DNA from 2 places in the Clostridium sp. ATCC BAA-442 genome. Region 2 is predicted to be linked to the other one. Evidence: predicted binding sites of a transcription regulator. Region 2 holds the regulator's gene; the other holds the start of a gene.
What was found. The regulator HrcA, encoded in region 2, represses chaperone genes, less so after heat shock. The targets are predictions, from matches to a motif close to TGTTAGCACTCNNNNNNNNNGAGTGCTAACA.
Positions count from the first base shown of each region.

Region 1: the regulator HrcA is predicted to act here: its motif matches at 2,025-2,055, upstream of ACESY8_RS02335 (Hsp20/alpha crystallin family protein).

Region 1 covers NZ_CAXSQB010000003.1:107,260-110,500, reverse strand. Annotated here, with positions in the region: gene clpB (ATP-dependent chaperone ClpB) at 1-854, opposite strand, end outside; gene ACESY8_RS02345 (helix-turn-helix domain-containing protein) at 884-1,084, opposite strand; gene ACESY8_RS02340 (hypothetical protein) at 1,178-1,390, shown strand; gene ACESY8_RS02335 (Hsp20/alpha crystallin family protein) at 1,411-1,839, opposite strand; gene ACESY8_RS02330 (MATE family efflux transporter) at 2,130-3,241, shown strand, end outside.
Region 2 covers NZ_CAXSQB010000038.1:25,265-28,505, reverse strand. Annotated here, with positions in the region: gene ACESY8_RS14460 (MATE family efflux transporter) at 1-363, shown strand, start outside; gene ACESY8_RS14455 (GNAT family N-acetyltransferase) at 434-901, opposite strand; gene hrcA (heat-inducible transcriptional repressor HrcA) at 1,108-2,160, shown strand; gene grpE (nucleotide exchange factor GrpE) at 2,168-2,719, shown strand; gene dnaK (molecular chaperone DnaK) at 2,933-3,241, shown strand, end outside.

The sequences.
Region 1 (3,241 bases), on a different contig from region 2:
TGCAGCTCATCGATAAAGAGGATGATGCGGCCCTCGGACTTTTTGACCTCGTTGAGAACGGCCTTCAGCCGCTCCTCAAACTCGCCGCGGTACTTGGCCCCGGCGATCAGGGAACCCATGTCCAGGGCGAAGATGGTCTTGTCCTTCAGGGAGGCGGGTACGTCCCCCTTGACGATCCGCTGGGCCAGCCCCTCGGCGATGGCGGTCTTGCCCACGCCGGGCTCGCCGATGAGCACCGGGTTGTTCTTGCTCTTGCGGCTCAGGATACGGATGACGTTGCGGATTTCGTCGTCCCGGCCGATGACCGGATCCAGCTTGTTGGCCCTGGCCCGCTCCACCAGGTCGGAGCCGTACTTCTTCAGGGCGTTGTAGGTCTCCTCCGGGTTGTCGGAGGTCACACGCTGGTTGCCCCGCACGTTGGTCAGGGCCTGGAGCACGCCCTCCTTCTGTACGTTGTAGGTGCGGAACAGCTCCTTCAGCTCCCGGTTGGCCGTGTCCAGCAGGGCCAGCAGCAGGTGCTCCACCGACACATACTCGTCCTTCATGGACGCGGCGATGCTCTCGGCGGTGTTGAGGCACTTGTCCACGTCCTGGGCCACATAGATCTTGCCCTGCTCCCGGCCGGAGCCGGACACACGGGGCAGCTTCTCCACCTCCGCCTTGGCGGCGGCGGTGAAGGAGGGGACGGTGAGGCCCATGTTCCCCAGCAGCTGGGGAATCAGCCCACCCTCGTCCAGCAGCAGGGCCAGCAGCAGGTGGGGCTGCTCAATCTGCTGGTTGCCGTACTCGGTGGCGATGGACTGGGCGTTCTGCACCGCCTCCAGGGATTTCTGGGTATATTTCTGCGCGTTCATATTGCGTCACGCTCCTTTTATAAGGAGAATCAGGATTTCTCCCGACCCAACAGGTAATCTGTGGAGACTTTATAATAGTCAGCTAATGTTACCAGATGGGGCAGGGGTATATCCCGTTTCCCGGTTTCATAAATACTGTAAACTCTTTGGTCGATTCCAAGAATCGCAGCGATCTGCGCCTGGGTCATATCGTGATCCTCGCGCAAATCGCGCAGCCGGGGAAGATACATGTTATTCACCTCGGCGCTATTGTATCTTACTACCGGATAATAGTATTGACTATACTATCGAATGATAGTAATATAACAATATGAGGTGATTTTATGTCATTGCCCCGGAAGTACATGGTGGAAAAGCGGGTCTGCGGGACCTGCGTTCATTACCGCCAGCACTACGTCCGCACGGAGCAGGGGAATTATTACCCTCTCTGGTACGGTCATTGTATTCACCCCTGGCGGCGGCACCCGGAGCCGGACTTCGGCTGCGAGCGCTGGGAGGGAACAGAAAACGGGAAGGAGCCGGTCAGCCAAGGCTGACCGGCTCCCGGATATCCAGGTCAATCAATGGCAATCCGGCGGCTCTCAGGAACCACGGGGACGGCCTTGGGCAGGTTCAGCTCCAGAATGCCGTTGTTGTAAGCGGCGGTAATGGAGCCCTCATCGATGCCGGTGATATCAAAGGAACGGCTGAAGGAGCCGTACCGGCGCTCCCGGCGGATGTAGGCACCCTTGGCGTCCTTCTGCTCCTGGTTCTCGCTGTGCTCGGCGGTAATAGTGAGGATACCGTCCTTCACATCCAGCTTGATGTCGCCCTTGTCGAACCCGGGCAGCTCGGCTTCTAAGACAAACTTGTCTCCGGCGTCCCGAATGTCGGTGCGGAAGGCGGGCAGGCTGGCGTTGCTGCCGCGGAAGAAGTTGCGGGTAAAGTTATCAAAGGTATCAAACAGGTTGTCGTCGCTGCGCTCAAAGGGAAGCATGCCAAACATAAAAATCGCTCCTTTTTTCGGAAATGTGATTTAGCAATGGGAACATTGATGTGCTAAAACTTCCTTTGTTCCATTCCAATCATCCTCTTTCCAGGGGCCTTTCCGGCCCCTCAACTCATTTTCTGAGACAAAGTATAGGCCGAGTTTATGAACAAATATACATGTAAATATGTCTAAATTGTAAATGTTAGCACTCTGCGTTTAAGAGTGCTAAAAAGCCAAAGGGCCTTTACGGGGGACGGAAAAAGAGGTATAATGCCCCAGTGTGTTTCAAAAAGGGAGGAAAAACCGTGAGAAAGACCAACGATCTGGGGCGTGATCCGGTCTTCCGGCTGGTGTGCCGGCTGGCCATCCCCACGATGCTGGCTCAGCTAGTCAGCGTCCTATACAGCATTGTAGACCGCATCTACATCGGCAACATCCAGGGTATCGGCGATCTGGCCCTGGCGGGGGTGGGGGTGTGCGGCCCCATCGTCACCCTGCTGTCCTCCTTCGCCTCCCTGGTGGGCCTGGGCGGCTCCCCCATCATGGCCATGCGTATGGGGGAGGGGAGGGACAGGGAGGCCGGGCGGGTGCTGTCCAACAGCTTCCTGATGCTGCTGATACTGTCCGGCGTGCTGACCACTCTGTTCCTCCTGCTGAAGGAGCATCTGCTCATGTGGTTCGGCGCCAGCGACGCCACCTTCGGTTACGCCAACACCTACCTGACCATCTACACCGCGGGCACCTTCTTTGCCCTCATGGCCACCGGCATGAACAGCTTTTTGATCGCCCAGGGCTTTTCCGGCCTGGGCATGGCCACGGTGATGCTGGGGGCGGTGCTCAACATCATCCTGGACCCCATTTTCATCTTCGGCTTCCATCTGGACGTGGCCGGGGCCGCCCTGGCCACCGTGCTCTCCCAGATGGCCTCCTGCGCCTTTGTGCTCCTCTCCCTGCGGCGGAAACGGATGCCGGTGCGCCTGCGGTGGGGCGGCTTCTCCTGGCGCATCATGCGGCGGGTGCTGGCCTTCGGCCTGTCCCCCTTCCTCATCATCGCCACGGACAGCATCCTGCTGATCGTGCTGAACACTGTGCTCCAGCGCTACGGCGGGCCGGAGCTGGGGGATACCCTGGTGACCTGCGCCACCATCGTGCAGAGCTATCTGCTCCTCATCACCATGCCCATGGGCGGCCTTACCCTGGGCAGCCAGCCGGTGGTCAGCTTCAACTACGGCGCGGCCAACCTGGAGCGCATCAAGAGGGCCATCCAGTCCATCGTGGCCCTGTGCGTGACCTTCTGTGTGCTCATGACGGTGGTGACCCACACCCTGTCCCCGGTGTTTGTGGGCCTGTTTACCCAGAACCCGGAGGTGGCGGCGCGGTCGGTACGCTACATTAAGGTATTCACCGCCATGATCAT
Region 2 (3,241 bases):
TTCGTCTTCCCCTGGCTGGTCTACCCCTTCTTCCACCTGTCGGAGACCGCCGGCTCTATCACCACCATGATGCTGACCTTCATCGGCGTCTTTCTGGCCCTGCGGGCCTTCGACTCCGTCAACACCGTGGGCGTCCTGCGGGGCGGCGGCGACGTGCGGGCCGCCACCATCATCGACACCACCCCCCTGTGGTTCGTCTCCCTCCCCCTGGCCGCCCTGTTCGGCCTGGTGTTCCAGTGGGGCATCTTCTGGGTCTATGTGGGCATCATGGCCGAGCAATTCGTCAAGTTCGGCATTGGCCTGTACCGCCTCCGCTCCCGGGAGTGGATCAACGACGTCACCCAGTTCTCCCGTACGGAGTGACCGCGTTGTAAAAAATACCCCGGCTCCGCCTGTGGGCGCGGAGCCGGGGTATTTTTCTCTGTAAGCCGGCTCACAGCTCCCGCTCCATGCGGATGTCGGAGAGCTGGAACCATTTATCAGAATAGGTGACGTATTTGAACCCAAACCGCTCATACAGCCGCAGGGCCTCCCTGAGCTGATGGTTGGAGGTGAGGACCGCTTTCTTCTGCCCTGCATCCCGGGCGGCCTGGAGCGCCGCCTCCATCAAGGCCGTACCAATGCCCCGGCCCCGGTATGCCTCCTTCACACCGAACTTGAGCAGCTCGCACTGGCCCTTCCCCTGAAGCTCCAGCATGACCATGCCCACAATCTCCTCCCCCCAGCGGGCCAGCAGCACCCGGCCACCGCCGGACAGGAAGCGGTGGGGCTCCGCCAGCATCTCCAGATCCACCGGCTCCAGCAGGTCGTATTCCAGCAGCCAGGGCAGGGAGATGTCCTCCAGCGCCTGCTTGTAGCGGTCCTCATAGTCGATAATCGTGAAGCCTCGGCCCTCGTCCACGGATTCACCCCTCCTTTTTACATAGAATACCATTGTTCCGCCGCCCCGTCAACGCCCGAAACTTGCAGTCCACCCCTTTGCCTGCTGAATTTTCTACGTTCACATTTAATTTACATCCAGAACACTTGACTTTTTCGGGGGACGGTGCTACATTATCTTTAGCACTCAGAGAGTTTGAGTGCTAACATTGTGAAAGGGTGGCCGGAATGGATTTAACAGAGCGCAAAAAACGGATTCTCCGCGCCATCATCGAGAGCTACATCCAGTCGGCGGAGCCGGTGGGTTCCAAGGCCATCGCCGCCTCCATCGATATGGAGGTATCCTCCGCCACCATCCGCAACGAAATGGCGGATCTGGAGGCGATGGGCCTGTTGGAAAAGCCCCACACCTCCGCCGGGCGCATCCCTTCGCCCAAGGGCTACCGGCTCTATGTCAACGAGCTGATGGAGGAGCACAAGCTCTCCCTCCAGGAGACCCAGCGCATCAACCAGGCCCTGGCCATGCGGATGCGGGAGCTGGACCGGGTGCTGGACCAGGCGGGCCGGGTGGTGTCCCAGCTCACCAATTACCCCTCCTTCGCCCTCTCCTCCGGTCTGAGCCGCATGACCATCCGGCGGTTCGATCTGCTGATGGTGGAGCGCAACGCTTTCATCATCGTGGTGATGACCGACACGGACATCGTGCGTAACCGGCTCATCCGCCTGCCCTCCGACCTGACGGAAGCCCAGCTTCAGATGCTCAACACCCTGCTGAACACCACCTTTACCGGCCTGACGCTGGAGGAAATCACCCCGGAGCTGATGCGGGTGGCCCAGCATGCGGCCGGGGAGGCCTATGGGCTTATCTCCCTGGTGGTGTCTTTCGCTATGGAGGTGCTGGAGAGCCTGGAGCAGCGCACCGTCCACACCTCGGGTCTGGCCCATCTGCTGGAGCTGCCCGAGTACCGCAGCCTGGAGCGGGCGCAGCCGCTGATGAGCTACCTCTCCGAGGACGCCGACCCTGCCCGCTTCCCCGTTCCCAAGGACGATCCCATGAAGATCCTCATCGGCCCGGAAAACGTGGCCGACGCGCTGAAGGACACCAGCGTGGTGGTCGCCAGCTACGACATCGGCGACGGCATGCGGGGTGTCATCGGCGTGGTTGGGCCCACCCGGATGGATTACGCCAAGATAACCGCCCGCCTGTCCTATCTGGCCGAGGGCCTCTCCCGGCTGTTTGGACAGGGTGAACTGCCCCAGGGCAGGGACGACGAGAAATAGGAGATGAATGCATCCCATGAGCAAGAAGGAAAAAAAGCCGGAGGACGTGACCCCGGAAGAGCAGACCGAGCAGGCCGTCCCCACCGAGGAGACGGAGGCCGAGGCTCCCAACCCCCTGCTGGAGGAGCTGGAGGCCCTCAAGAAGAGCCTCTCCGACCAGGAGGACAAATTTCTCCGCCTGGCCGCTGAATACGACAACTACCGCCGCCGCAGCCAGAAGGAGAAGGAATCCGCCTGGTCGGACGCCAAGGCGGACACCGCTGCGGCCTTCCTGCCGGTGTACGACAACCTGGAGCGGGCCCTCAAGCAGGAGACCGCCGACGAGGCCTACAAGAAGGGCGTGGAGATGACCATGACCCAGCTCAAGGAGGTTCTCACCAAGCTGGGCATCGAGGAGATCCCTGCCCTGGGCGAGCCCTTCGATCCCAACCTCCACAACGCCGTGATGCACGTGGAGGACGAGGGCGCTGGCGAGAACACCATTGTGGATGTGTTCCAGACCGGCTTCAAGTCGGGCGACAAGGTGGTCCGTTTCGCCATGGTAAAGGTCGCCAACTAAGAAGCGCGGAGGGTAGGCACATAGGGGCGCTAAGGCGGGACGGAGACGAAAAAACAGGCGACGGGCGCAGCCCGAAGCGGCATTTTTCGCGCAGTCTGGACTTAGCGGCCCGGCCATGTGCCCAACCCATAGCGTGACATCATGGCGCACATGGTGCGCCCACCACTCAACCTTGTAAAAAACCAATTTCTTTATTATTGGAGGAACTGCTTTATGTCTAAGATTATTGGTATCGACCTTGGTACAACCAACTCCTGCGTGGCCGTCATGGAGGGCGGCGAGTCCGTCGTCATCCCCAACGCCGAGGGCAACCGCACCACCCCCTCCGTCGTGGCCTTCTCCAAGGACGGCGAGCGCATGGTGGGCCAGGTGGCCAAGCGCCAGGCCATCACCAACCCCGACCGCACCATCATGTCCATCAAGCGCGAGATGGGCACCAACTACAAGGTGAACATCGACGGCAAGGCCTACACGCCCCAGGAGATCTCCGCCATGATCCTGCAGAAGCTGAAGGCGGACGCC